DNA from 3 places in the Streptacidiphilus sp. MAP12-33 genome. Region 3 is predicted to be linked to each of the others. Evidence: riboswitches for the same ligand, from Rfam matches in the RefSeq annotation. Region 3 holds a riboswitch; each other region holds the start of a gene.
The links. Region 3 has a riboswitch for thiamine pyrophosphate ahead of thiO (glycine oxidase ThiO). Riboswitches for the same ligand answer to the same signal wherever they lie in the genome.
Positions count from the first base shown of each region.

Region 1: another riboswitch for thiamine pyrophosphate. It lies ahead of ABH931_RS00880 (cytosine permease); the one in region 3 lies ahead of thiO (glycine oxidase ThiO).
Region 2: another riboswitch for thiamine pyrophosphate. It lies ahead of thiC (phosphomethylpyrimidine synthase ThiC); the one in region 3 lies ahead of thiO (glycine oxidase ThiO).

Region 1 covers NZ_JBGCCA010000001.1:166,584-176,314, forward strand. Annotated here, with positions in the region: gene ABH931_RS00865 (cadmium resistance transporter) at 1-110, opposite strand, end outside; tRNA gene ABH931_RS00870 (tRNA-Ser) at 177-263, opposite strand; gene ABH931_RS00875 (S1C family serine protease) at 343-2,064, opposite strand; TPP riboswitch at 2,228-2,355, shown strand; gene ABH931_RS00880 (cytosine permease) at 2,354-3,715, shown strand; gene ABH931_RS00885 (glycerophosphodiester phosphodiesterase) at 3,810-4,646, shown strand; gene ABH931_RS00890 (ATP-binding protein) at 4,955-5,401, shown strand; gene ABH931_RS00895 (DUF5926 family protein) at 5,630-6,604, shown strand; gene ABH931_RS00900 (bifunctional DNA primase/polymerase) at 6,824-7,477, opposite strand; gene ABH931_RS00905 (hypothetical protein) at 7,918-8,496, shown strand; gene ABH931_RS00910 (PP2C family protein-serine/threonine phosphatase) at 8,727-9,731, shown strand, end outside.
Region 2 covers NZ_JBGCCA010000001.1:247,296-257,026, reverse strand. Annotated here, with positions in the region: gene ABH931_RS01260 (cupin domain-containing protein) at 1-48, shown strand, start outside; gene ABH931_RS01255 (DUF5326 family protein) at 196-396, shown strand; gene ABH931_RS01250 (hypothetical protein) at 476-2,206, opposite strand; gene ABH931_RS01245 (YibE/F family protein) at 2,315-3,586, opposite strand; TPP riboswitch at 3,670-3,782, shown strand; gene thiC (phosphomethylpyrimidine synthase ThiC) at 3,778-5,589, shown strand; gene ABH931_RS01235 (hypothetical protein) at 5,677-5,955, opposite strand; gene ABH931_RS01230 (hypothetical protein) at 6,142-6,783, opposite strand; gene ABH931_RS01225 (RNA polymerase sigma factor) at 6,780-7,358, opposite strand; gene ABH931_RS01220 (hypothetical protein) at 7,528-8,268, opposite strand; gene ABH931_RS01215 (VOC family protein) at 8,495-8,887, opposite strand; gene ABH931_RS01210 (LysR family transcriptional regulator) at 9,076-9,731, shown strand, end outside.
Region 3 covers NZ_JBGCCA010000022.1:125,365-135,095, reverse strand. Annotated here, with positions in the region: gene ABH931_RS22340 (thiazole synthase) at 18-812, opposite strand; gene thiS (sulfur carrier protein ThiS) at 818-1,039, opposite strand; gene thiO (glycine oxidase ThiO) at 1,036-2,232, opposite strand; TPP riboswitch at 2,226-2,337, opposite strand; gene ABH931_RS22325 (NAD(P)/FAD-dependent oxidoreductase) at 2,357-3,523, shown strand; gene ABH931_RS22320 (hypothetical protein) at 3,733-3,918, opposite strand; gene ABH931_RS22315 (enoyl-CoA hydratase family protein) at 4,047-4,877, shown strand; gene ABH931_RS22310 (bifunctional salicylyl-CoA 5-hydroxylase/oxidoreductase) at 4,977-7,217, shown strand; gene ABH931_RS22305 (PaaX family transcriptional regulator C-terminal domain-containing protein) at 7,475-8,326, opposite strand; gene ABH931_RS22300 (AMP-binding protein) at 8,336-9,731, opposite strand, start outside.

The DNA of each region.
Region 1 (9,731 bases), on a different contig from region 3:
AGACCCGGCTCCCCGGAGCCCCGGGCGAAGAACAGCGAAAGGACCAGGATGTCGTCCACGTTCGTGACGGCGAACAGCCCGACCGCTTGCCCGACCGTGCCCACAGCCATTGGCGTCCGACCTCTTCCAACCGATCGGCCCCCGACCGTTGTCGCTGGTCGGGGGCCGATCTACTGCGGAGTCTGTGGGATTTGAACCCACGGTGGCGGTGAAGCCACGACGGTTTTCAAGACCGTTCCCTTAGGCCGCTCGGGCAAGACTCCTGGCGCGGACGCGGTGATCGTATGCGATCACGGTCCACGGCAGGGATCTTCTCACGAGTTGAGCCGCGGATGGCGGTGATTACTGGTTGTCACCGGTTCGGGAACCGAGAGTGAGGATGGTCGTGTGGGACTGCCCATTGCGGGTGTAGGTGACGGTGACCTTGTCGCCCGGGTGGTGGGCCCAGATCTCGCTGACCAGGGTCGGGCCGGAGTCGATGATCACGCCGTCGAGGGAGGTGATCACGTCGCCCGGCTTCAGGCCGGCCTTGTCGGCGGGACCACCCGGAGTGACCGGCGGGGTGCCCTGGACCGAGGAGGTGTTGATGCGGGCGCCGTCACCGGTGTAGGTGTCGTCGCGGAGGATGCCGATGATCGGGTAGACCGGCTGGCCGGTCTTGATCAGCTGCTGGGCCACCCACTTGGCCTGGTTGATCGGGATGGCGAAGCCGAGGCCGATGCTGCCGGACTGGCTGCCACCGGTGGACTGGCCGGTGGACTGGATCGCCGAGTCGATGCCGATGACCTGGCCCTCGCCGTTCATCAGCGGTCCGCCGGAGTTGCCCGGGTTGATCGAGGCGTCCGTCTGGAGGGCGTTCATGTAGGACGTCTGCGCGCCGGTCTGGTCGCCGGAGGCGACCGGGCGGTTCTTGGCGCTGATGATGCCCGAGGTCACCGTGCCGGAGAGCCCGAAGGGCGCGCCGATGGCGATGGTCGTGTCGCCCACCTGGACCTGGTCGGAGTCACCCAGCGGGAGCGGGACCAGCTGCTCCTTCGGGGTGGAGTCCAGCTTGATCACCGCGACGTCGTAGCCCTGGGCGCGGCCGACGACGGACGCGCCGTAGCTGGAGCCGTCGGCGAACTTCACCGTGAGCTTGCCGCCGCCCAGCGAGGGCGCGACGACGTGGTTGTTGGTGAGGATGTGGCCCTGGGTGTCGAAGACGAATCCGGTGCCGGTGCCCGACTCCGAGGAGCCGCTCGCCTCGATGGTGACGACGCTCGGCAGCGCCTTCTGCGCGATCGCGGCGATGGAGCCCGGCGCACGGCTGAGCGCCTTCGGGTCGGTGCTGCTGGAGACGGTGGTGCTGGCGTCCGCGCCGCCGGAGTTGCGGCTCTCCAGCCAGGCGCCGATGCCGCCGCCGAGACCGCCCGCGAGGATCGCGGTCGCGGCGAGGACGGCGATGAAGGTGCCGCGACGGCTGACCTTCTTCGGCTTCTCGTAGGGCACACCCGCTCCGTACATGCCGTACGGGGAGGGCGACACGGCCGGGCCACCGCCGTAGGGCGGCTCGCCCGCACCGAAGACACCGCCGGCACCCGAGGTGGGCGGCGTCGGCGGGACCGGCGGCAGCGGCGGCGCGCCGTAGGGCTGCGTCGTGGGCGGCGTCACGGGCTGGGCCGGGGCGTGAGCCGGGGCATCGGCCGCCAGGGCGGCGGGAGCGGCGGGAGCGGCGGGCTCCGGCTGGTACGGGGGCACCGGGGGCTGCGGCAGCGGCTGGGTCGGCGCGCTGTCGCTCACCGGGGCCGCAGCAGGCGCAGCGGGCGCGGGAGCGGCGGGCGCGGCCGGGGCAGGCGCGAAGGCCGTCTGCTCGACGGTCGCGGGCTCGGCCGCGGCAGGCTCGGCGGCGGCGTCAGCAGGCTCGGCCGCCGGGGCCGGGTAGCCAGCCAGCTCCGGGTCGGCCGGGGGCTCAATAGGGCTGCTCGCGGGCGCCTGATCCACCGGACGATCCGTGCTGTCCGCCGGAACCGCAGCGGGGGCAGGGGACGGCGTCCCCTCGGGTCCGCCCTCGTGCTCGGTGCTCACGAACGACCTCCTTGTTGAGGGACCAACGCCCCTAGCATTCCGCACACGCTGTCGGGGCATCGTAAGTCCCAGCCGTGCGCGCAGCACCTGGTTCGGATGTCCGAACTGCGGCGATGCTCTTGGCCACGTCGGCGCGACGGCTTACCATGCCCTCGAACACACGCATCATATGCGCGGGAGCTTGGACCTCATTCCAGGCTGAGAGGGCGACGAGCCGCTGACGCGGCAGGGTCGCCGACCGCCTGAACCTGACCGGGTAATGCCGGCGTAGGGAGCTCTGAACACGGCCATGTCCGCGACCCTGCACAACGCCCAGCCGTCGTCCGCCGACGCACGCGCCGAGGCGCCGCTCGTCCTCGACACCGCACCGCCGAGAACGCTCGGCTTCCGCGACCAGGCGGCCCTGTGGGCCAATCTCGGCGTCAGCCTGATCGGGTTCTCCAGCGCCGCCACGGTGATGGTCAACGGCCAGGGCCAGAACCTGGCCCTCGCCGCCTCCCTCACCGCGATCGTCGTCGGCACCGTGGTCGGCACCCTAATGCTGGCGCTCGCCGCGCTGATCGGCACCCGCACCGGCGCGCCCGCCATGGCCGTCCTGCGCGGGCTCTTCGGCACCCGGCTGTCCTACCTGCCGACCGTGCTGAACATCCTGCAGTGCATCGGCTGGGGCATCTACGAGCTGATCGTGATCACCCAGGGCGCCCAGGCGCTGTACGGCGGCATCCCGCGCTGGGTCTACGTGGTCCTGGCCGGGCTGCTCACCACCGCGATGACGATCTGGCCGCTCGGCTCGATCGCGGCGCTGCGCCGCTACGTGGCGATCGCCGTCGGCGTCTCCATGCTCTACTTCACCGTCCAGCTGGCCCGTCACGGCGTGCACAACCCCGGCGGCAGCAACTGGAACGGCTTCCTGAGCGCCACCGACTACGTGGTCGCGGTCTCGATCTCCTTCGTGCCGCTGGCGGCCGACTACACCCGCCACTCGCGCACCGGCAAGGCGTCCTTCTGGGGCACCTTCTCCGGCTACACCGTGGCGCAGGTGTGGTGCTACGTGGTCGGCGCGATCGCCCTGACGCAGGTCGGCGGGGACGCGAACAAGATCTTCTCCACCTTCACCGGGCTGACCGCCGGCTGGCTGTTCTTCCTGGTGCTGGTGCTGCGCGAGGCCGACCAGTCCTTCGCGAACGTCTACTCGACGGCGATGTCGATCCACAACCTGTTCCCGAAGGTCGACCGCCGCTGGCTCACCCTGGGCATCGGCGCTCTGGTGACCGGCTCGGCGCTTCAGATCGGCAAGTTCACCGACATCTACTACGCCTTCCTCGGTCTGATCGGCGCGTTCTTCGTGCCGCTGCTCGCCGTGCTGGCGGTCGACTTCTTCCTGGGCCGCGGCCGTGACGGCTGGGACATGAGCGAGCAGGCGCCGACCCGCTGGCTGACGCTGCTGCCCTGGGCGCTCGGCTTCGTCCTCTACGAGCTGATCAACCCGGCGACGCTGCCGTACGCGTGGTGGATCAGCTTCTGGGCCGACGCACAGAAGTTCACCCACATCCACCCCACCTCGTGGACCTCCGCCTCGCTCTTCTCCTTCCTCGTCGCCGGCGGGGTCACCTGGGCGCTGACCCCGGTGCTGCGCCGCCGCGCGGCCTGACCCGCGCCTGACCTGCCTGACCTGCCTGACCTGCGCGGACGGTACGGGGCTGCGCGTTCACCTGACGTACACGCGACCCGAATAAGGTAGAGGCGTGCACAACCAGCCCAGCCCCCGGACCGTCGTCCCCAACCGCGCGCGGACGACGGTCATCGCCCACCGAGGAGCCTCCGGCACCTTCGCCGAGCACACCCTCGCCGCCTACCAGCTGGCGGTGGAGCAGGGCGCGGACGGTCTCGAGTGCGACGTCCGGCTGACCGCCGACGGCCACCTGGTCTGCGTCCACGACCGCACCGTCAACCGCACATCGAACGGGCGCGGCGTCGTCTCCACCCTGGAGCTGGCGCAGTTGTCCGAGCTCGACTTCGGCGCGTGGAAGGCGAACGGCTCGACGCAGGTCGAGGAGGCCGACTGGACCTCGCCCGAGCACACCAGGGTGCTGACGCTGGAGCGACTGCTCGAACTCCACGCCGACGCCGGGCGCCGGGTGGAGCTCGCGATCGAGACCAAGCACCCCACCCGCTACGCGGGCCTGGTCGAGAAGCGGCTGATGGAGCTGCTGCGCCGCTTCGACCTCCTGCCGAACGGCCGGAGCGACGAGCCCTCACCGGTGCGGGTGATGAGCTTCTCGCAGCTCTCGCTCAAGCGCGTGCGGCAGATGGCGCCGGAGCTTCCGACGGTCTTCCTGATGGAGCGCGTACTGCCCTGGCTGCGCGACGGCTCCCTCCCGCACGGCGCGCGGATCGCGGGCCCCGGTATCGACCTGATCCGCGCCAACCCCGGCTACGTCGCCGCCCTGCACCGGGCCGGCCACCGGGTCCACGTGTGGACGGTGGACGCGCCGGAGGACGTCGAGCTGTGCCTGCGGCTGGGCGTGGACGCGATCATCACCAACCATCCGCGGCGAGTTCTCGACCAGCTCGGACGCTAGACCGAGTCGTGGGGTTCATTCCGGCCAACGGCCCGATCCATTCGTCCGGAATGGCTGGAAATTCCTCTGGATCGTGGCTGGAACACCATTCCGAGGCGTCGAATGAATGCGCAGCGTAGCGGGGTTGTGACGCGCTGTTAAATGCGCTCCTTGCGCCCGCCGCGAGCTCCTGGAAAGCACGCAGGGTTGCCTTGTTTTCAGTTTTCGACTTGCCCGCACCGGGCATTCACACCCTGGCGCAAGACGAAGGAGGAGGTCCGGGGGTGGCCGTGGTGGTGGCGCATGATGTGCCGACTTCTTCGTCGACCATGGCAGTACCTCATGGTCCGGAGAGTGTGCGTGCCGCGCGACGGAGGCTGCGTGAGGATCTCGGTGAACGCCTGGTCCCCGAGCCCGTCATAGACGACGCGGTACTGATCCTGTCGGAGTTGTTGAGCAACGCCTGTCGGCACGCGAGACCGCTGGAGCGGGAGCTGACCGCACAGGAGCGCGAAGAAGTACTGGTGGGCTGGGAGTTGCACAGCGACGGCCTGCTGACCGTCGAGGTGACGGACGGCGGTGGCCCGACGCGGCCACGCCGCGGGAATCCGTCCCTGACGGCGAAGGGCGGCCGCGGGCTGGGGATCGTCGGCCAACTGGCCTCGGAGTGGGGCGTCCGCGACGACGCGACCGGCGAGGTCACCGTCTGGGCGATCCTCCGCGTCCGCGCCCGCCACGCCCGCCGCGAGGAGCCGCCGGCGGCGGCGGCCAGCTAGGCACCTCTGTTCGGTCGCACCGCCTCAGGGGCGCGGGGCTCTGCGCGACAGGCCACCCACGCGCGGACGGTCCTCATCGAGCAGGGCCATCCGCCTCGGGTGGTTGCTCGCGCGGTTCCCCGCGCCCCTGAGGCGGCTGCGCCGCCCGGGCCGTGCAACTACCTCTAGGCTCTCCCGGAGGGAACTTCGTTCCCGCTTTCACGTTCCGTCCCCTCGGGAGTACGCACCATGGCCAAGAAGAAGGCCCCCCTCCGGACCGCCGCGGCCGTCACCGACGGGCCGGTGCCCGTCGTCGGCGCGCGGGAAGCCTGCCCCTGCGGGTCCGGGCGCCGTTACAAGGCGTGCCACGGGCGGGAGGCCGCGCACGCGGTGACGGAGCTGGTACAGCGGCCGTTCGAGGGACTGCCGGGCGAGGGCGACTGGGTCGCCCTGCGCGAGCTGGTGCCCGCCGCCACCGTCGCGCTGACGGTCAACGCGGAGACGCTTGCCACCGCAACGGGTGACGTCCCGTCGGTGACGCTGGCCACCGTGCTCCCGATGGCCTGGCCGGCCATGCGCCGCCAGGACGGCAGCGTCCTGCTGGGCCTGCAGACCCAGACCTCCTCCGGCGACCTGAGCCGGGACCTCGCGGACGCTCTGATCCAGGCGCTGGCGACCGAGCCGGGCAACCCGGTGCCGCCGCGCCGCCCCGAGCCGGGCGGCCCGCGCCTGCAGGAACTGCTGGACCTGGACGCCACGTTCGAGCCGGACGTGCGGACCGGCTTCGAGTTCTGGCTGGAGGACGCGGCCGGTGCGACCGGCGAGGTCGCCGCCTCGCTGGAGCAGGCCAACGCGGCGATCATCCCGACCGCGAAGCTGGACTCGGTGCCGCAGGCCTACTGGTGCGCCGCCCCGGACCGCAACCACCTGCGCTGGGTCATGCCGCACGAGGAGGAGCGCCTGCTCGACGCGCTGGCGCGCCTCTCCGCGACCGGCGAGGCCTCCCTCGGCGAGGGCACCAAGCTGGTCGGCTCGTTCCGCGCCCACGGCCTGGTCGTGCCGGTCTGGGACCTGCCGCAGGAGCTGGCCGCCGCGGACGTCGAGAAGCCGGCGGCGGAGTTCGCCGAGCGCCTCGCCGCCGCGCTGGCGGTGACCGAGCCGCTGACGCCGGAGCAGCGCAAGGCGCGTGCGGGGCTCACCAGCCGCCAGGTGACGCTGAGCTGAATTGGCCTCACTTTCGGCAGTCGACTCCACCGCAAACAAGGTGATCTGCGTCACATTCACCCGGTGGAGTCGATAATTCCGCACAAACCGACACCCCAAGGGAATTTGCTTGCGGGCCAGAGTTTGTTACGGTTTGAACAGCCCGGTCGCTGGTGCATCCCCCGTCGCCAGCGGCCGGGCCTTTTCCTTTTCCTTGGTACTTCCAGTGGGCAAAGCCGCTCAGGGCGCGAGCGAGGCCCCGTCCGGCGTCGCGACACTCGCCGCGACCAGCGCCTCCACCAGATCGCCCACCGCGGGCAGCCACGGCTCCCGCCGCGCGGATGCCGGACGGCGGACCCAGCGAAGCGACCCGGCCGCGGTCCGCGAGGGCGGCAGCACCAGGTAGCCACCGGGACCGTGGTAGCGCAGGCTGGTCGGCACCCACTCCTGGGCCTCCAGCAGCTCGGCCAGCTCCGGGAACGAGTAGGGCGCCACCAGCAGCACGTAGCGCGTCGGCGTCGCGATCACCGGGCCGGTCCGGACACGCAGTGCGTCGAAGTAGTCGAGGACCCGGACGCCGGCCTCGGCGGGCAGGCTCAGTGCGCAGACCTTGTCCCCCGTGGCGACCAGGACCGGCGCCTGCGGACGGCGCGACCACCACCAGCGGATCATCCGGTCGTCCGTCGTCGCGGCGAGCAGTTTGGGGTCGTGCGGATGGACCCCGGGAATCTGGCAGTCCGGACGGGGGCAGCGGCACGCGCCCTCCGGCCCGAGACCGACGCCGGGCAGCACCGGCCAGTCCCACCCCTGGGAAGCGATCCTGGCCGCGCCGAGCAGTCGCGCCCGGGAGCGGTGCCGACTGACCTTGCTGACGAGTGTTGATACCCCGCGCATGAGCACTCGTTCCTTTCCGTGACGGTCAAGGATCGGTACGTGACCTCGCGCAACGAGAAGCGCACCACGCCCGACGCGCTCACAGAACCCGACGGGACCGGCGCGGGGCGGCGATGGCGACCGCAACCAGGACCTTCCGGCCCGGGCGATGCCGCCCCTACCGGTTCTCTACCCATCGTTGGCTCGCGCGAGCACGTTCTGGGACGAGACTGACGCATCGTCCGGAATGACGCACGGTGAGCGACGATGGTTCCTCCGTTCGGGGTATTCGTCCGGCGGTACGCGAAGGGGTCTGCTAGTGGGAGCGACGCGGGGGTGTCGTAGCGCCGCTGGAACCGTACGATCCGGGGATGGCCCCGGACTCTGCATCGGCCCACGAGGCTGATTCCGCATCAATTCCCGTTACCGGCAGTGGGAACGGCGCTCCCGAATGCGTCGTCGTGGTTCCCGCCCACAACGACGCGGGCCGGATCGCCCTGACGGTGCTGGCCGCGCGCGCCCTGCCGGGGGTGCGCGCGGTGGTGGTCGTTGAATCCGGTTCGACCGACTCCACCCGACGGGTCGCGGCCGACAGCGGCGCGCAGGTGCCCGCCGACGCGTCCGCGCTGGCCGGATACGCACCTCTGCCGCTGCTCTTCGTCGACCCGGGCCGGCAGCAGCGGATCACCGAGGCGCTGACGCTGCTGGGGCCGGTCGCGGCGGGCACGGCGGACGCCGTGGTGGCCGTCTCCGCCGCGCGCGGGGACGCGGCGGCACGCCTGGCCAGGCGGGGCCTCGGACGGGCCGGTCTGGCCCTGCCCGGCGTGCTGACGGGCGAGTACTGCCTCAGCCAGGCGGCCTGGTCGCTGGGGTGGCCACCGGCCGCGGGCGCGGGCGGACTGCCCGGCGTGGTGGCCGATCTGCTGCGGGCGGGGCGAACGGTGGTACCGGTCGCGCTCGAAGCACCGAGGGAGCGTCCGGCCCGTGGCTGGCGCGGTCGCCGGCAGGTCGCCCGGGCGCTGCGCGATCGCCGCGCGTAGCCGAACTCGTTCTGACAAACGATCATTCGCACCGATGTTTTTCGGCCAAATATTCGGGCAAAGACACCAACCACCCGGCAGCTGACAGTTCTGGACATCACCCGATCGGTGTGTGTAGAAGAGACTCATTAATTGCCGCTATGGCATGACATGGGGGTGCATAGTGATTCAATTCAGACAATCAACTAAGAATCCGGCATCACTCTTTGTAGTTTTCGCAGGTGTGGACCATGGCTGAGCCTCAGACCACCACCCCGCCCGCGGCCCTGGGCCTCCCCGCGCCCTCCAGTCCTGCTGAAACGATCAGCGGCGAGCAGATCTGCGCCATGCGCGAGCGCTCCGCTGACCCCCTGGCTGATTTGACCACCCTCTACGACCTGACGGACCGGCTCAGCAGCGCGCCCGACCTGGCCGCCGCCCTCACCGGAGTCCTCGCCGACAGCGCGGCCCTGGTCGGCGCCCGGCGGGGCATGCTGCTGCTCACCCACCCGTTCACCACCCTCGGCCTGGGCCTCGACCGCGCCGACCTCGGCGCGCTGGAGACCGTCCCGACCGCGCAGGTCCTGCGCCCGAGCGTCGGCGAGCCCACCGGCGACCGCTTCCAGGAGGTCGCGGTCCAGCTCGGCATCGCCGCGTCCTACGCCCAGCCGCTGGCCGACCTCGGCTCGGTGGTCTGGTTCTACGACACCCCCGCCCAGCCGAGCGAGCGCGAGCAGCGCCTGGCCGGGCTCTACTGCGCCTCCGCCGCCCGCATCCTGGCCAAGGAGGTCGACCGCGACCGCCTGCGCCGCACGGCGGACGCGCTGCGCCGCGGCCTGCTGCCGAACGCGCTGCCGCGCATCCCCGGCATGCGGATCGCCGCGCGCTGCGTCCCCGCCGGGCTCGACGGCGCGGGCGGCTGCGACTGGTACGACGCGATCACCCTGCCGGAGGGCGCGCTGGCCCTCAGCGTCGGCAGCGTCACCGGCGGCGGCGCCGACTCCGCGGCCGCGATGGGCCGCCTGCGCGCGGCGCTGCGCGCGTACGCGGTGCTGGAGGGCGAGGATCCGGTCGCCGTGCTCGGCGATCTGGAGCTGCTGCTCAAGAGCACGGAGGCGGCCAGGTCCGCGACGGCGCTGTACGCCTACGTCGAACCGGGCCCGCGACGGCTCTCCCTGGCGGGGGCCGGACAGTGCCCGCCGCTGCTGGTCACCTCCTTCGGGGCCTCGTTCGTGGAGACCTCGCTGAGCGCGCCG
Region 2 (9,731 bases), on a different contig from region 3:
AGCGAGGACCTGCGGGTGCTCGTGGTCTTCTCGCCGCCCGAGGGGTGAAACCCCGGCTTCTGTGAGGGTTTCCCCGACTGTCCTGATCAGGGTCTTATCCGGGTCTTCTCAGGGGCAGGAAACCTTCGTCGGGCCTTGTCGCGCCCGTACGATCGAAGACGTAAGCCAGGACACCCCAGGGGGAGGACGGACATCATGACTGAACTGTGGAAGGCACTCCCGGGTTGGGTGCGCAACATCGTGGTCCCGATCGCGGCCATCGTCATCGCGTGGTGGGTGCTGTCGGCGATAGTCGGCATCTTCATGGGGCTGCTCGGTCTCGTGTTCAAGCTGCTTGCCGTGGTGGCGCTCGGCGCGGTCGTGGTGATCCTGGTGAAGAAGGCATCCAAGAGCTGACGTGAGCTCACCCGCTCATGACAGAAGGGGCCGACCGCGTCAGATGCGGTCGGCCCCTTCGCTCGTGACGAGCTGTCGCTCAGTGCGCGGTCACGCACACCGGCGCGCTGGTCGCCGGGATGTTGTCGTACCCGAACTGGGTGAGGTGCGGGTTCTGCCCGTAGACGGCACGGAAGCAGACGTTGCTGCCGACGCGCATCCGCACGGCCCCCGGCGCCGGGTGGGACGGGCTGGTGCCGGAGAGCGGGTCGTTGTGCCAGACGCCGCTGCCCGCCACGCTCCACTGGTACTGCACGGTCGCCCAGAAGGGCGGCTCGAAGTGCCAGGTGCCGTTGATGCGCTCCCAGTCGCTCGCGTAGAGCGAGACGTAGGAACCGCGCTTCACCGAGGTCGCCGAGACGTGGGCGTAGGCCGCGGTGGCCCAGCCGGTCTGGTAGGAGAACGTCTGGGCGGACATCAGCCCGCTGTCGGAGACCAGGTGCAGGGTGACGGTGCCACCGGTCTCCCTCGTCAGCGGTGTCGGCAGTGAGAGCGAGACCGGCGTGGCCCCGGTGCCGGACGCCACCACCTTGATCCCGTTCAGCACCACCGACCACGACCGCAGCTTGCTGAAGCCGTCCGGCGCGGAGACCTTGGCCTTCACCTGCAGGGGGCTGCCCGCCACCACGGTCTGGTCCAGGACGGGCCAGTTCGAGGTGAGCGGCAGGGCGACGGTCACCTGCTGGTCGACGCTCTGCTGGACGCCCGCGTTGTCGGTGACGACCCAGGTCAGCGTGTGCCGGCCGAGCGGCAGCCGCTTGAGCGGCGTGCCCGACGTACCGGCTGCCGGGAGACGGCAGCCGTGCCCGTCCCAGACCAACAGGCCCGCGTCGACGGCGGAGTCCTGCCAGAGCTGACCGTCCACGTCGAGCTGGAGGTGGGTGACACCCGGGTAGGAGAAGGACTGACCGCAGCCGGTCCAGCCGGGGTGGGTGACGTCGGCGTACAGGGCCTGTCCGTCCGGCCGAGTGGCGGTGGCCTGCGGGGTGACGGTGAAGCCCGAGTCGACGATGACCTCGCCGGTCCTCGGCGCACTGACGATGCCGTTGCTGTCGGTCGCGACGGCATAGACCGAGTAGAAGCCACCGGGCAGCGAGCCCTTGGCGAAGTGGACGGTCCAGGTGCCGTCGCCGTTGTCGGTGAAGTGCGAGACCGGCCAGGCCTGCGCCCCCGGACCGGCTGCCTCCAACTGCACGTCGGCGATGGTGGTCCCGGCCGGAGCGGTCGGCGAGACGGCCGGCGTGACGTTGAAGGTCAGCTGATCCGCCGTGGCGACACCGGCGATGCTCGGCAGATTCGACGAGAGCAGATTCGGGCGGTGGTTGTCGATGTCGACCGGGGTGCTCGCCACGGAGCTCGTGGCGCCGGCACTGGCGGCGAACGCGCCAACAAAACGGCTTCCGTCAGGGATGACGGGGAGGGCTGCGCCGCCGGTCTGGCCCGGCCGTACGGCCGCAGTGTCGATGGTCCAGTGGAGCGTGCAGGAGGCATCGCACTGGCCGGGCTGGATCGCGATGGTCTGGACGAGTCCGGACCGAGCGACGTAGTACTCGATCTGCGTGGCAGGGGCGCCCGGGCTTGAGGTGACCGTCGCGGTGACGCCGATGACGCCGGAGACGGTCGGGGTGGTGCCGGGTGTCGTCCCGTCGATGCTGATCGAGACGGTGGGTGCCGCGGCGGCGTGAGCCGCTTCGGTGAACGATACGGAGGCGCACAGGGTGGCCGCTGCGAGAACGGCTGCGGATCTGAGGCGCCGGCGGGATATGCGCACGGGGCTCCTCGGGAAGGAAGAGAGATCACTCGACGGTGATCAACGACGAGACTCTAGCCGTCCGCCCCAGCCCCCCGCACATGGATTCGGCCGCGCCGAGACCGCAACTCACCGACGGCGGCGGTGGGATGTCCGGGCTCGTGCCGGTACTTCGGGAAGATCCGCGACATCGCGCGAGGCCACGAACGCCGCCAGCGCGGTCGTCAGCGGCACGGACGCGATCAGGCCGATGCTGCCGACGAGTGTGCGCACGACCTCCTCGGCGACGATCTCGCTCGTCGCCACCTGCCACACCCCGCGGTGCGACAGCGAGAAGAGCAGCATCAGCGGCAGCGCCGCGCCCGCGTAGGCCATGACCAGGGTGTTGACCGTGGAGGCGATGTGGTCGCGGCCGATCCGGATCGCCGCGCGGTACAGCGCCCGTGCGCCGAGGGCCGGGTTGGCGGCGTGGAGTTCCCAGACGCTGCTGGCCTGGGTGACCGTCACGTCGTTGAGGACGCCCAGCGAGCCGATGATGACGCCGGCGAGCAGCAGACCCGGCAGTTGGATGCCGGGAAAGAGCGAGTGGACGAACGCCGTCTCGTCCGAGGTGTTGCCGGTGAGCCGGGTCAGGCCGATGAACAGCTGGCCCAGGCCGCCGATGAGGGCGAGCGAGGCCATGGTGCCCAGGACCGCGACGGAGGTCCGGGCCGAGAGGCCGTGGCAGAGGTAGAGGGCCAGCAGCATGATCAGCCCGCCGCCCACGACGGCGACGGCGAGCGGCGGTTCGCCGCCGAGGATGGCCGGCAGCACGAAGAACGTGAGCACCAGGAAGCTGATCGCCAGTGCCGCCAGCGCGGCCAGGCCGCGCAGGCGGCCCACCAGGACGACGGCGAGCGCGAAGACGCCCGCGAGCAGGGCGACGGGGACGCTGCGGTCGGCGTCCTCCACCGTGTACTGCAACGCGGTGGGCGCCGTCGGCGAGTAGTCGACGACGATCTTCTCGCCCGCCGAGTAGACCGCGGTCTGGTCCGGGGTGAGGGTCTGGGTGACGCTGCGACCGGAGTTCTTGCCGCTGGTCAGCTGGAAGGTGATCTCCGTGCAGGTGCCGGAGTCCCCCGTCGTGCTCGTGGCGGTCGAGCCCTGGCCGCAGGGCACGGTGCGGGTGGCCGTCACCGTGCCGGTGACGGTGATCTGGTCGAAGCCCGTCCCCGTCGGGGCGTGGGCCGGCAGCGGCGCGGGCCACAGCAGGTAGAGGCCGGACAGCACGGCCAGCGCGAACGGCACCAGCACCGCCGCGAGCAGGACGCGCAGCCGTGCGGACGCGGGACTGGCCGGGCCGTGGTCGTGGGTGTGCCCGTGTCCGTGCCCGTGACTGTCGGGGTGGTGGTGCTCTGCCACGCTGGCGAACGCTACAGCGTGTCCACTCCGTGGCCCAGCCCTGGCCAAGCTCCGCCATTCCTCGCTATCGTCGTGTGCATCTCATCTGTAGACGCGGGAGCTCGGAGCACCGGGCTGAGAGGGCGCTGACGTCGCTGCGCCGACCGCAGGAACCTGACCGGGTAATGCCGGCGTAGGGAGTAGTGGGTCTGATGACCACGCATGACGACACGCAGCACAAGTCTGTCTCCAGCACCGAGGGCGGCTACCCGACCCCGGCCTGGCGCAAGGCGTACCACCAGGGCTCCCGGCCCGATCTGCGCGTCCCTTACCGCGAGGTGCTGCTGAGCACGGGTGGCACCGTGCCGCTGTACGACACCTCCGGCCCGTACACCGATCCCGCCTTCGAACCGGACGTGCGCCGCGGCCTGCCACCGTTGCGTGACGCCTGGATCAGCCAGCGCGGTGACGTCGAGGACTACCACGGGCGCGAGCCGCGCCCGGAGGACGACGGCCTCAAGCACACCGCCCCGCGCGGTGTGCTGGTGGGCGCGGGCCTCGACGGCCTCGACGCGGTCTTCCCCGGCCGCCCGCGCCGTCCCCGGCGCGGCCGCGACGGCGCCGCGGTCACCCAACTCGCCTACGCGAAGCGGGGGATCGTCACGCCCGAGATGGAGTTCGTGGCGCTGCGCGAGGGAATGCCGGCCGAGACCGTCCGCGAGGAGATCGCGGCCGGGCGGGCCGTGCTGCCGGCGAACGTGAACCACCCGGAGTCAGAGCCGATGATCATCGGCTCGAGGTTCCTGGTGAAGATCAACGCCAATATCGGCAACTCCGCGGTGACCTCCTCGATCGAGGAGGAGGTGGAGAAGATGTCCTGGGCGACGCGCTGGGGCGCGGACACCGTCATGGACCTCTCCACCGGTCGCAACATCCACACCACCCGCGAGTGGATCCTGCGCAACTCCCCCGTCCCGATCGGCACGGTGCCGCTGTACCAGGCACTGGAGAAGGTCGACGGCAAGGCGGAGGAGCTCAGTTGGGAGGTCTACCGCGACACCGTGATCGAGCAGTGCGAGCAGGGCGTCGACTACATGACCGTCCACGCGGGGGTGCTGCTGCGCTACGTGCCGATGACGGCCCGTCGCAAGACGGGCATCGTCTCGCGCGGTGGCTCGATCATGGCGGCCTGGTGTCTGGCGCACCACCAGGAGAACTTCCTCTACACCAACTTCGAGGAACTCTGCGAGATCCTGCGCGCCTACGACGTCACCTACTCGCTGGGTGACGGCCTGCGTCCGGGTTCGATCGCGGATGCGAACGACGAGGCCCAGTTCGCCGAGTTGCAGACGCTGGGTGAGCTCGGCCGGATCGCACGGGCGCACGACGTCCAGGTGATGATCGAGGGTCCGGGCCACGTCCCGATGCACAAGATCAAGGAGAACATGGATCTCCAGAAGGAGATCTGCGACGAGGCGCCCTTCTACACGCTCGGCCCGCTGACCACGGACGTGGCACCCGGCTACGACCACATCACCTCGGGCATCGGCGCGGCGATGATCGCCTGGTGGGGCACGGCCATGCTCTGCTACGTCACGCCCAAGGAGCACCTGGGCCTGCCCAACCGCGACGACGTCAAGACGGGCGTGATCACCTACAAGATCGCCGCCCACGCGGCCGACGTCGCCAAGGGCCACCCCTCCGCCCAGGCCTGGGACGACGCCCTCTCCGACGCCCGCTTCGAGTTCCGCTGGGAGGACCAGTTCAACCTGGCCCTCGACCCGGAGACCGCCCGCGACTTCCACGACGAGACGCTCCCGGCGGCCCCGGCGAAGACGGCGCACTTCTGCTCCATGTGCGGGCCGAAGTTCTGCTCGATGAAGATCAGCAGGACCGTGATGGACATGTTCGCCGGTGAGGAGCCTCTGAACGGCGACGACGCGACTGTCGTCTCCGGGATGAAGGCCAAGTCCGAGGAGTTCATGGCCCAGGGCGGCAAGGTGTACCTGCCCGTGGTCGACTGATCGGCAACTGATCGGCAACGCCGACGGGCCGGCCTGCAGGAGTTGCAGGCCGGCCCGTGGCGTCACCGGTCACCGAGGGAGGATCGGTCAGCCGACCAGAGTGTTGTAGGTGCTCCAGCCGTTGCCGAGGGAGACGCGGGCCTTGAAGGGGGCGCTGGGGTTGCCGGTGCCCTGGTAGAGCCAGAGCACACCGCTCGCGTCGCGGGCGACCAGGTCGGTCCAGACGTCGTTGGTGATGTCACCGACGCCGACGATCGAGTCGTAGGTGTTCCAGCCGCCGCCGACGCGGACGCGGGTCTCGAAGGGGGCGCTGGGGTTGCCGGTGCCCTGGTAGAGCCAGAGCACGCCGGTGGTGTCTCGCGCCACCAGATCGCGTGCTGGCCGGTGTGCGGACACGAACGGGTACGCCGTGCCCGAATGCCGGGGTATGGGCCGTTTGACCGTTGAGAACGAGGGCCGGGCCGGGTGTGAATTCCATGAGCGCCCGCCAGGCGCAGCGGCTTGTTCCGGTGCCGGGCGGGGTGGCGGGTGCCACCCCGCCCGGCGGCGGGATCAGCCCTCGCCGATGTCGACCTGCGAGGTGGGGAAGCAGCTCGGCGCCTGCCTGGTCAGCATGGTGGCCAGGCTCCCCACGGACTTGTGGAGCGCGTCCGCCGGGGATTCGTCGACGATCAGCAGGGTGTCCCCGTGCGGGATGGCGCTGGGGTCGAGCAGCGCGATACGGCCGTTCCTGGGGTCCAGGGACATCACCTTCTCGAGGTGGCTGCTGTCGACCGGGACGACCTTGCTGGGGCAGGCGGCTGATGGGGTCAGTACGACGGCGGGCAGGCCCGCCCGGCGCAGCGCCGCCTGGAGCCCGGAGAGGCGCGTGCCGATGATCTTGAGGGCGACGACCTTGTCGGGGCGGATCGTCACGGTGTAACCGACGTCGCCGAGGGCGGGCGCCGGGTTGCCGCCCACGCTCGGGGAGGTGACCGGCGCGGCGTGGGGGGCAACGGGGCTGCCGCCGGCCTGGGCTCCCAGGACGACCGCGGTGACGGCGGCGGCCAGCCCGAGCGAGGTCACCGCGATGCGGCGGGCGTGGCGCGGCCGGACAGGGGTCCGGTCGAGGGCGGTCATCTCTGCGGCGCGGGCGGTCAGCTCGTCGCGCAGGCGCTGCTGGAAGTTCACGGGGGTGGGCACACGGGTGTTCACGAGGCGGCCTCCAGAAGGGCGGTGCGGGACGGGTCGGTCGGCGGGGTGACGCTGCGCAGCGCCTTGCGGGCCCGGTGCAGCCGCATCCGGGCGGTGGCGGTACTGATGCCCAGGGCCTGGGCGGCCTCACGGGTGGTCAGTCCGTCGACGGCCACCAGGTCCAGCACGGCTCGCAGCGATTCGCTCAGGGCGCCGTGAAGACCGGCCAGCCGCCGGGCGGCGCGGGTGGCGTCGATGCGCGCCTCGATCGCGGCGACGTCCTGTTCGTCCAGCATCCGGCGGCCTGCGATCTGGGAGACGGCCTGCTGCTCGCGGGCGCTGCCGCGGAAGTGCGAGGCCAGGACGTTGCGGGCGATGCCGTACAGCCAGGCAGCGGGCGCCCCCCGCCGGGCGTCGTAGCTGTCCGCCTGCTCCAGCGCCGTCAGGAAGATGTCGGCGGTCAGGTCGGCGGCCAGGTGCGCGCTGTCGGTGCGCCGGGTGACGAAGCCGAGGATGGCGTCGAAGTTCTGCTGGTAGAACTCGGCGAACCCTGATGGGTCCCTGACGGGTGGGGCTATCGGGTGCTCCGTGGGCACGGACGCTCCTTGGGACGAACGAGTTACTGCCTTACACCTCTACTTGGTTCCGGCGCAGAAAAGCGTCACATGGTTTCGGCGTCCCGAAACTCCGGGGGCCTCGTGAGACGGCTCCGCCCCCCTCGGGGCTTCCCGAAGGGGGCGGAGCGGGGTGTGGCGGGTGTGGGGGTCAGACGGTGTCGGACCGCGGTGACCGTGGCGGACGCCGGAGCTCGCTCCGGAGGGAGCGGAGGTCCTGGCGGACCTCGCGGACGTCGTCGGACAGGTCGTCCACCTTGTGGTTCAGGGCTGTGACGACACGGCCCATGGAGTCGAGGCGACGATCGACGCCCTCGGCCCAGTCGGGCGCCGACGGGGCCGGGACGATCTCGCCGTCGATGACCTGTCGCCAGGCCTCGGCGGCGGGGTCGCGGGAGGTGACCTCCCACTCGTCCCAGTGGGGTCCGGGGCCGAGCCGCCGGCCCGGCGGCATGCCGTGGGACGGGGGCTGTGGATTCCCGGCGGGCCTGTGGACAACTCGCTCCTCGGTGTCGAGGAGGTACGCGCGGACGCGTCGTGCGACGGCGCTGTCGCGCAGCAGCATCGCGACGTTGAGGACGGCGCGGCGGTCGTAGATTGCGATTCCACGGCCGCTGACCTGCGTAAAACTCATGTTGAGTTTTACGAACCGAGACTTTTCCACACCCTTGAGGATGTGGAGACCGTTGGCTTCGAGCTCTTCGCGGTGGCGCTGCGAGAGGTTGTTGATGGTGCTTTCGGGGACCTCGAAGTAGTCGGCGACCATCCGGGTCGTCACGTAGGTGCCGTCCGGGAGCATGGTGAGGATCTTGACCTTGTCGAGCGCCTCGACGCGGTGCACGACGCTCCTGCGCAGCGCGCGGGACTCGATCAGTGCGATGTCAGGTGGCATGGCGATGCCGCCTCTCATGAGCAGGGATGAAGGAACGACGCCGCACGACCCAGCGGCCAGGGGCGCAGGTCGCTGACGGCCACAGATCCATCCCGCCGGGGGCTGCCCGGACTGCTCTGAGATTCACACGCGTTTCGAAGTCGACTCACCCTGGTTGCCTGCGCGCACCCTGACCAACGACGCTCCGTGTCCGGCGGTTACGCCGAATGCCTGGTTCGTCGGATCGTCATTCCGTCACGTCCTGCGGGTACCAGCGCAGTTCGATGGTGTTGCCGTCCGGGTCCTGGAGGTAGACGGAGGTCGCGCTGCCGCGGGCGCCGAAGCGCGGGACCGGGCCGGAGACGACCGGGACGGTGGGAGGGAGGGCGGCGAGGAAGGCGTCCCAGTCGAGCGGGGCGACGGTGAGGCAGATGTGGTCGACGTTGGACTCGCCGCGCGGGCGGGAGACCAGGTCGATGATGGTCTCGGCGGAGATCCGGACGGAGGGGAAGGGCACCTTGCCCGCGCGCCATTCGGGGACGCGGACCGGCTCAAGACCGAGCAGACCGAGGTAGAAGTCGAGGGCGCGGTCGACGTCGGCCACATTGAGGACCAGGTGGTCGAAGGCCTGGACACGCAGGGTCTGGGTCGGGGTCGGGGTGCTGCTCACTTCGCGCTCCTCGGGTGGGCTGGGCCGATGCTCTGGGGGTGTCTCCATGGTCGGCGGGGAGCATGTGCCGAACAACGCACGATCGGCATACGATCGTTGAGCAGGATTCAACGATCGGGGCGGGGGCTGGGTCCGTGTGGGAACGCGTGGAGGTCGAGGTGTTCCTTGCGCTCGCGGAGGAGTTGCACTTCGGGCGGACCGCGGAGCGGCTGGGGCTGACCACCGGGCGGGTCAGCCAGGTGGTGCGGAAACTGGAGCGCCGGGTGGGCGGGCCGCTGTTCGAGCGGACCAGCCGGACGGTGCGGTTGACCGCCGTGGGCCGGCAACTGGCCGAGGAGCTGGGCCCGGCGGTCGCGGCGGTGGAGCAGGCGTTGCGGCGGGCGGTGGACGCCGGGCGCGGGGTCACCGGCGAGCTGCGGGTCGCGTTCCTGGGTGAGTTCGTCGGGCCGGTGCTGCTGCGGGCGGTCTCCCTCTTCGGCGAGCGGCACCCCGAGTGCCGGGTCGACGTGCGGGAGGTGCAGTTGTTCAACTCCCGGGCCAGCCTGGAGGACGGCTCGGTGGACGTGCTCATCGCCTCCTATCCGTTCGAGGGGATGGCCAACGGACCCGTCCTGCTGAGGGAGCGCCGGGTGCTGGCCGTGCCCGCGCGGCATCCGCTCGCCGAGATGGTGGAGGTCTCGCTGGAGGCTCTCGGCGACCATCCGGTGGTGCAGTATCCGGCGGCCACCTCCGTCGGCTTCAAGCGGGACCGCACCCCGGAGTTCACTCCGTCCGGGCGGCCGGTGCCGAAGGGGCCGGTCGGCAGCACCTTCTC
Region 3 (9,731 bases):
CGGCTCAGCAGCCCGGCTCAGAAGTCCGGTGCCTCCGGGTCGAACGCCGCCCGGCCCGCCATCGGCGAGGACGCCTCGGCGTGGAACCGCTTGGGGATGCGGCCCGCCCGGTGGGCCAGCCGCCCGGCCTCCACGCCCTTGCGCATCGCCTCCGCCATCAGCGCCGGCTCCTGGGCGCGGGTGACCGCGGTGGCCAGCATCACGGCCGCGCAGCCCAGCTCCATGGCCAGCGCCGCGTCCGAGGCGGTGCCGGCGCCCGCGTCCAGGATCACCGGGACGTTCGCCTGCTCGACGATCAGCTGGAAGTTGTGCGGGTTGCGGATGCCGAGCCCGGAGCCGATCGGCGAGCCCAGCGGCATGACCGCGGCGCAGCCAACGTCCTCCAGCTTGCGGGCCAGGACGGGGTCGTCGTTGGTGTAGGGAAGGACGACGAAGCCGTCGTCGACGAGGGTCTCGGCGGCGTCCAGCAGCTCGATCGGGTCGGGCAGCAGGGTCCGCTCGTCGGCGATGACCTCCAGCTTGACCCAGTTGGTCCCGAGCGCCTCACGGCTCAGCCGCGCCGTCAGCACCGCCTCCCCGGCGGTGAAGCAGCCGGCGGTGTTCGGCAGTACGTCGATGCCGCAACGTCGCAGCACCTCCAGGACCGAGCCGCGTGCGGCCGGGTTGATCCGGCGCATCGCGACGGTCGTCAGCTCCGTGCCGGAGATGAGCAGCGCCTGCTCCAGCACCTCCAGGCTGGGCGCGCCGCCGGTGCCCATGATCAGGCGGGAGGAGAAGGAACGGTCGGCGATGGTGAGCAGGTCGTCGGCCATGGTGGTCAGCCTCCCTGGACGGCGGTCAGGATCTCGACGCGGTCGGCGTCGGCGAGCACGGTGCCGTTCCACTCGCTGCGCGGGACCACGGCCTCGTTCACGGCGGCCGCGACACCGCTGCGCGCGCTCGACAGCTCGGCGACCACCTCGGCGAGGGTCACCCCGCCCGGTAGCGAGCGGATCTCGCCGTTGACGGTCAGTCGGATGGAGGCGGCGGGGGCGGTCATCGGGCGAACTCCGGGATCGGGCTGTGCTGGAAGCGGGTGGGAGTGAACGGCGCCGCCTCGGGAGGCAATGCGCCGGTGGTCAGGTAGGTGGCGATGGCGTCGCCGGTCACCGGAGTCAGCAGCACGCCGTTGCGGTGGTGGCCGGTCGCGGCGACCAGGCCCGGCAGCGCGGTCGGGCCGAGCAGCGGCGCGTTGTCGGGCGTCCCGGGCCGAAGGCCCGCGCTCGCCTCGACCAGCGGCAGCTCGGTGATGCCCGGCAGCAGCTCCCGGGCGTCGCGCAGCAGCTCGTAGACACCGCCCGCGGTGACGGTGGTGTCGAAGCCCTGCTCCTCCATCGTCGCGCCGAGCACCAGCTCGCCGTCCTCGCGCGGCACCAGGTAGAGGTGGACGCCCTTGACGACCGCGCGCAGGTTGCGGGAGAGGAACGGCATCGGCAGCGGCCCCTGCACGCTCTCCATCCGCAGCCGCAGCACCTGGCCCTTGACGGGGCGGACGGGCAGCTGGGCCTCGGGCGGCAGGCCCGGCAGCTCACCGCTCCAGCTCCCGGCGGCCAGGACGGTCTGCTCCGCGCGCAGGGTCGTGCCGTCCTCGGCACGGGCGCCTCCCGCGCGGTCGCCGTCGAGCAGCAGCTCGGCGGCGCGGGACCGGTGCAGGGTCACCCCGGCCCGGCGGCACGCCTCGACCAGGGCGGCGCCCAGGCGGCGCCCGTCGACCTGGTGGTCGTCCGCGACCAGCGTCCCGCCGCGCACGTCCGGTGCGAGCATCGGCTCGAGCCGGCGGCACTCGCGTCCGGTCAGCCACTGCGAGGTCAGGCCCAGGCGCTGCTGGAACGCGTGCACCTCGCGCAGCTCGGCCCGGTCGTCGGCGTCGAGCGCGACGGCGAGGGTGCCGCAGCGGCGGTAGCCGGTGCCGAGCCCGCCGCTCGCCTCGGTCAGCTCGGCGACGAAGTCGGCGTAGCGCGCGTTGGAGGCGATGCCGAGCGCGAGCAGGGGCTCCTCGCCGTACTGGAGCTCGGTGACCGGCGCCAGCATTCCGGCGGCGACCTGGTTGGCACCGTGCCCCGGGCCCGGGTCGAGCACGGTGACGGCGAGGCCCCGCTGCGCGGTGCGCCAGGCCACGGCCAGGCCGATGATCCCGCCGCCGACGACCAGCACGTCCGGCGGCACGGCTCGATCGACGTCCGATGACGTCATGGTTCTGCACTCCCTTCGCCGGAATGACCCGGATCAGGTTCGGACGGTCGGAGGCGCCCCAGCCTCCCTCTCAGCCCGGTGCTCCGGGCTCCCGCGTTCTGGACCCACTCTATACAGTGGCCGAATGGCTGTTGTGATCGTCGGGGCCGGAATGGCCGGGGTGCAGACGGCGGTGGCCCTGCGTGAGCAGGGATACGCCGGGACGCTGACGCTGCTGGGCGCGGAGGCCCACCCGCCCTACGACCGTCCGCCGCTCTCGAAGGACGTTCTGCTGGGGCGGGCGGAGCACTCGCGCTTCGAGATCGACTTCGACGAGCTGGACATCCGCCTGGACCTCGGTCGCCGGGCGCTCTCCCTCGACGTCGAGGCGCGGGCGGTCAAGACCGACGACGGCGACCTCGGCTACGACCACCTCGTGCTCGCGACGGGCGCGGCCCCCGTCGCGCTGCCCGGCCAGCCCGACTCGGCGTTCCTGCTGCGCACCCAGGACGACGCGCTCGCCCTGCGCGCGGCGCTGCGACCCGGCGCGCGCGTGGTCGTCGTCGGCGCCGGCTGGATCGGCGCCGAGGCGGCGACCGTCGCCCGGCAGCTGGGCTGCGAGACCACCGTCGTCGAGGCGGCCGCGTCCCCGCTCGCGGGCGCGCTCCCCGCGGAGTTCGGCGAGCGCACGCGCGCGTGGTACGCGGCGGCGGGGGTCGAGCTGCTCACGGCCTCGGCGGTCAGCGGGATCACGGCGCGGGCCGTGCACCTGACCGACGGCCGGGAGATCGCGGCGGACGTGGTCGTCGTCGGCATCGGCGCCCGCCCCGACAACGCCTGGCTGGCCGGCTCCGGCATCCCCCTCGACGACCGCGGCGCGGTCCGCGCGGACGCGCGCCTGCGGGCGGGACGCCCGGAGGTGTTCGCGGTGGGCGACTGTGCGTCCTTCCCGTCGGCCCGCTACGGGCGCAGGCTCGCGGTGCACCACTGGGACAACGCGCTCCAGGGCGCGCGGGTGGTCGCGGCCAACCTGCTGGGCGGGGAGGTGGACTACGACCCGGTGCCGTACTTCTGGTCCGAGCAGTTCGGCCACATGGTCCAGGTCGCGGGCTCGATCGACGCGGGCGCGCAGCAGGTCGCCCGTGGCGAGGACACGGTGTTGTGGCTGCGGGAGGACAGGCTGCAGGCGGTCCTGACGGTGGACAAGCCCCGGGACCTGGCGCAGGGACGGAAGCTGATCGAGGCGGGCGCGCGGCTGGATCCGGAGAAGGCGGCCGACCCGGCGACCGCACTGAAGGCTGCCACCGCCTGAGGTTGCACCCTCCAGGGGCGCGGGGCTCTGCTGATCAGCGGCTCCGCCGCGTCAGCCCGACAGGCCACCCACGCAGGTAGAGCACCGCACACGCAGGGCCATCCGCAGGCCGGTGGTTCTCGCGCCCACGCAGGGGGCACCTCGGGGCACCTCCCGGCCGAAGGCTGGGGGAGGAGCCGCGCATTGGCGAAGCCCCGCGCCCCGGGTGGTTACGCCACCCGCCGGTTGCCCACGGCCTCGTCCTCGTTCCCGAGAGGCCTCGCGGCCAGGACCGCCACAGGCGCGAGCATCAGCGTCGGGATCACGACCGCGAGCGCGGCCAGGACCGTGGGCGAGGTGACCCACTCCAGTGCGCAGATCGCGGCCACGACCACGGCGATCGGTGCGTAACGCATGCTCAGCTCCTTCGTCCTCGGCGTCCCTTGCAGTATGCACCAGGCCCGGCCCGGCGGCCGTTCCCAGCCGTCCACCCCTGGGCATATCGTGTTCGTGACGCTGGTCGACAACAGGGGAGGCTACTGCCATGAGCCCGTTCCGTGGATCCGTGCCGTTCACCGAGGAGTGGCGGCACTTCCGTCTGGCCCGTGACGAGGCGGGCGTGCTGACGGTCACGCTGGACCGGCCGGACAAGCTGAACGCGCTCACCTTCGAGTCCTACGCCGACCTGCGCGATCTCCTCGCGGAGCTGCCGCAGCGCGGGGACACCCGCGCGATCCTCCTGCGGGGAGAGGGCCGCGGCTTCTGCTCGGGCGGGGACGTCAACGAGATCATCGGCGCCACCCTGGCCATGCGGCCGGACGAGCTGCTGGACTTCACCCGGATGACGGGGCAGGTGGTCCGGGCGATGCGGGAGTGCCCGATCCCGATCGTCGCGGCGATCCACGGGATCGCCGCAGGCGCGGGATCCGTGCTGGCGCTGGCCGCGGACTTCCGGGTGGTCGCCCGCTCCGCGCGGTTCGCGTTCCTGTTCACCAAGGTCGGGCTGGCCGGCGCGGACATGGGCGCCGCGTACCTGTTGCCGCGCCTGGTCGGGCTCGGGCACGCCACCAAGCTGCTGATGCTGGGCGACACCGTGGACGCCGTCACCGCGGACCGGTACGGCCTGGTCAGCGATCTGGTCGAGGACGAGGAGCTGGACGCCACGGCGGGCGCGCTCGCGCGCCGCCTGGCCGAGGGCCCGGCCTTCGCCCTCGCGCAGACCAAGGCGCTGCTGACGCAGGAGCTGGACATGAGCCTCGCGGCCTCGGTCGAGCTGGAGGCGATGACGCAGGCACTGCTGATGAAGAGCGCGGACTACGCCGAGTTCCACGCCGCCTTCACGGGCAAGCGCCCGCCCAAGTGGCAGGGGCGATGAGCAGGGTCGATCAGCACGGTCGACGAGCGCGGCCGATGACACCGCATAGCGCTCTCGTTACGATGGTGAGGGACACGGCATAACGGCAGGGAGGCAGCTGTGCGGATCGCGGTCATCGGCGGTGGGCCGGGCGGGCTCTACTTCGCCGCGCTCGCCAAGCAGCACCGGCCGGCGGACGAGGTGACGGTCTGGGAGCGCAACGCGCCCGGGGACACCTTCGGGTTCGGCGTGGTGCTCTCCGACGAGACGCTCGGCGGGATCGAGGACGCCGACCCCGAGCTGTACGCCGCCCTCGCGGCGGGCTTCGCCCGCTGGGACGACATCGACGTGCACCTGCCCGGCGGCCAGGTCTTCACCTCCGGTGGGCACGGTTTCGCGGCGACCAGCAGGCGTCGCCTGCTCGGCCTGTTGCAGGACCGGTGCCGGGCCGTCGGTGTCGACCTGCGTTTCCGCGCGGAGGCGCCGCCCGCCGCCGAGCTGGCGCGCGCGTACGACCTGGTCGTCGCCGCCGACGGGGTGCGCTCGCGCACCCGTACCGCCGCCGCAGAGGTCTACCGGCCCGAGCTGGACGAGCGGCAGTGCCGCTACATCTGGCTCGGCACCGACCTGGTCTTCGACGCCTTCCAGTTCCAGGTGCTGCGCACCGAGCACGGCGTGATGCAGCTGCACGGCTACCCGTACTCCGACGCGGGCAGCACCGTCATCGTCGAGATGCGCGAGGACGTGTGGCGCCGCGCCGGGCTGGACCGGATGGACGAGCGGGAGTCCGTCGCCGCCTGCGAGAAGCTCTTCGCCGACCTGCTGGGCGGGCACGCGCTGCACGGCAACGACTCGCGGTGGATCGCCTTCACCACCGTCCGCAACGCCACCTGGCGCGACGGCAGGACGGTCCTGCTCGGGGACGCGGCGCACACCGCGCACTTCTCCATCGGCTCCGGCACGAAGCTCGCCATGGAGGACGCGGTCGCGCTCGCGGAGGCACTGCGCGGACACGACCGCGTGCCGGAGGCGCTGGCCGCGTACGAGGAGGAGCGGCGCCCCGTCGTCGCCTCCACGCAGCGCGCCGCGCAGGCGAGCCTGGAGTGGTTCGAGAACCTGGAGCAGTACCTCGACCAGCCGGGCTGGCAGCTGGCCTTCAACCTGCTCACCCGCAGCCGCCGGATCACCCACGACAACCTGCGGCTGCGCGATCCGGGCTATGTCGCGACGGCGGAGCAGGAGTTCGCCGAGGCCGGTACGCCGCCCATGTTCACCCCCTTCCGGCTGCGCGGGCTGACGCTGCGCAACCGCGTCGTGGTCTCCCCGATGGACATGTACAGCGCGCAGGACGGCCTGCCGAACGACTTCCATCTGGTGCACCTCGGCTCGCGGGCGCTGGGCGGCGCCGGGCTGGTGATGACGGAGATGGTCTGCGTCACCCCCGAGGGCCGGATCACCCCCGGCTGCACGGGCCTGTGGAACGACGAGCAGCAGGCCGCGTGGGCGCGGATCACCGGCTTCGTCCACGAGCGCAGCGGCGCGGCCGTCGGCCTCCAGCTCGGCCACTCCGGGCGCAAGGGCGCCACGCGGCTGATGTGGGAGGGCATGGACGACCCGCTCGCCCCCGAGCAGGCGTGGCCGCTGGAGGGCCCGTCGCCGCTCGCCTACCGGCCCGGTGTGGGCCAGGTGCCGGCGGAGCTGACGCACGAGCGGCTCGAGGCGCTGAAACAGCGCTTCGCGGACGCGGCGCGGCGCGGCGCGGAGGCCGGGTTCGACCTGCTGGAGCTGCACTGCGCGCACGGCTACCTGCTGTCCTCGTTCCTCTCCCCGCTGACCAACCGTCGCGAGGACGGGTACGGGGGGCCGCTGGAGAACCGGCTGCGCTGGCCGCTGGAGGTCTTCGACGCGATGCGCGCGGTGTGGCCGGGGGACCGCCCGATGACGGTCCGCATCTCCGCCACGGACTGGACGGAGGGCGGCAACGACACCGAGGAGGCCGTCGTCATCGCCGCGGCCTTCGCCGCGCACGGCGCGGACGCGATCGACGTCTCGACCGGCCAGGTCGTCCCCGAGGAGCGGCCCGCCTACGGCCGCTCCTACCAGACCCCGTTCGCGGACGCGATCCGCAACCGCGTGCGCGTGCCGGTCATCGCGGTGGGGGCGGTGTCGTCCTGGGACGACGTCAACTCGCTGCTGCTGGCCGGCCGCGCGGATCTGGTCGCCCTGGGGCGACCGCATCTGTACGACCCGGCGTGGACGCTGCACGCTGCGGCGGAGCAGGAGTGGTCGGGGCCGGGCGTGGAATGGCCGGTCCAGTACCGGGCGGGCAGCCGACGCCCGCAGACGGGCCGGAGGCAGTAGGCGCGGTGGCACCGTCCAGGGTCCAGGGCCCAGGGCTCTGCCGATCTGCGGCTCCGCCGCGGGGCGCGACAGTTCCCCAGCCTTCGGCCGGAAGGCGCCCCTCCCACGCAGGTAGAGCCCCGAACGCCCCGGACCATCCGCACACCGGTGGTTGCTCGCGCCCACGCAGGGGGCACCTCCCGGCCGAAGGCTGGGGGAGGAGCCGCTGATCAGCAGAGCGGCGCGCCCCTGACGGCTGCGCCGCCTGGGTGGTGCGACTACCGCGCCACGGTTTCCTTCACGAAGTCCCGCGCGGCTCCGCCCAGGCGGGCGTCGAGTTCCTGGAAGACGCGGGCCGCCCGGCCGCCCGGCCAGGAGGCGGGGAGGAGCTCCGGGGGGAGGCCCGGGTCCAGGTAGGGGAGGCGGCGCCAGCTGTCGACGGCGCGCAGGTGGTCGGCGAAGGCCTCCGCCGGCGCGACAGCGCCGCGCGCGCGGTTCCACCGCGTGAGGACGGGCTCGTGGACCTCCAGGAACTCCTCGTGGCAGCGCGCCAGCGCGGGGAGGTCCCACCAGCGCTGCACCGACTCCGCCGTCGCGTCGAACGCGAGATGCTCCGCGCGGAAGAGGTCGGTGTACGCGGCGAGTTCGAGGCGCGCCAGGACGTGGCGCGTCTCCTCGTAGAGATGCGCGGGGGCGATCCACACGCCCGGCGCCGCCGTGCCGAAGCCCAGCCGGGCCAGGCGACTGCGCAGCACATGCCGCTTGTGGCGCTCGCTCTCCGGGACGGAGAAAAGGGCCAGCACCCACCCGTCGGCGAGCCGCGGCGCCCGGTGGGCGTAGATGCGGCGGTCGCCGTCCGCCAGCAGCTCCCGGGCCTGCTCCGACAGCGTGTACCCGGCCACGCCGCCCAGCGGCTCCGGCACCAGGAAGCCCCGCCGCTTGAGTCGGGAGACCGCCGACCGGACCGGCTGCGCGTCCACGCCGAGCGCGGCGAGCAGCCGGATCAGGTCGCCGACGGCGATCCAGCCGCCGAGGTCGCGGCCGTGGGCGCCGAAGAACGTCACCAGCAGCGAGCCCGGTGTGTGCTCGCGCGCGGACTGGTCTTCCTCGAGGGCTTCGGCGGCGGTCATACGGTCACTCTAAAGATCGCCCCCGCGCAGCCGGAAACGCTGGAGCTTGCCCGTGGGCGTGCGCGGCAGCGCCTCGCGGAACTCGACCTGGCGCGGGTACTTGTAGGCGCTGATCGTGGACTTCACGAAGTCCTGCAACGCCTTTGCCGTTCCCTCGTCCGCCGGGACGCCCTCGGCCAGGACCACGAAGGCCTTGACCACCTGTCCGCGCGCCTCGTCGGGGACGCCGATGACCGCGGCCTCGCGGACCTCGGGGTGGCGCAGCAGGGCCTCCTCGACCTCGGGGCCGGCGATGTTGTAGCCGGCGGAGATGATCATGTCGTCGGCGCGGGCCTGGTAGTGGAACCGGCCGTCGCCGTCGCGGACGTAGGTGTCGCCCGTGAGGTTCCAGCCGTCGTGGACGTACTGGGACTGGCGCGGGTCGTCGAGGTAGCGGCAGCCGGTGGGGCCCTGGACGGCGAGCAGGCCCGGCGTGCCGTCGGGCACCTCCGTGCCCGTCGCCGGGTCGACGACGCGGGCGCGGAAGCCCGGGACGGGGAAGCCGGTGGCGCCGGGGCGGGCGTCGGCGTCGGCGGCGGAGATGAAGATGTGCAGAAGCTCCGTCGCGCCGATGCCGTTGATCAGCGGCAGGCCGGTGCGGGCGTGGAAGGCCTCCCAGGTGGCGGCCGGCAGGTTCTCCCCGGCGGAGACGCAGCGGCGGAGCGAGGAGAGGTCGGCGTCACCCGCCTGGTCGAGCAGCACCCGGTAGGCGGTCGGCGCGGTGAACAGCACGCTGACGCGGTGGCGTTCGATCGCCGCCGGGAGGGTGACGGGGGAGGGCTGCTCCAGCAGCAGCGCGGAGGCGCCGACGCGGAGCGGGAAGACGACCAGCCCGCCGAGCCCGAAGGTGAACCCGAGCGGCGGCGTCCCGGCGAACACGTCCTCGGCCGTGGGCCGCAGCACGTGGGCGGAGAAGGTGTCGGCGATCGCCAGCACGTCGCGGTGGAAGTGCATGCAGCCCTTGGGTCGTCCGGTGGTGCCCGAGGTGAAGGCGATCAGCGCGACGTCGTCGGCGGAGGTCGGGACGGCGGGGAAGGGCTCGGGGGACGCCGCGGCGGCGAGCGTCAGCAGGTCGTCGTCGGTGTCACCGCCGTAGGGCGTGATGCACAGGCCCGGCGCGTCGACGGCCGTGAGCTCCTCCAGGGCGCGGGCGTCGCACAGCGCGTGGCCGACCTCGGCGATCTCGATCATCGTGGCCAGCTCGGTGTGCCGCTGCGCCGCCAGGACGGTGACGGCGACCGCGCCCGCCTTCATGACGGCGAGCCAGCAGGCCACCAGCCAGGGCGTGGTCGTGCCGCGCAGCAGGACCCGGTTGCCGGGGACGACGCCGAGCCGGTCGGTGAGCACCCGGGCGATCCGGTCGGTG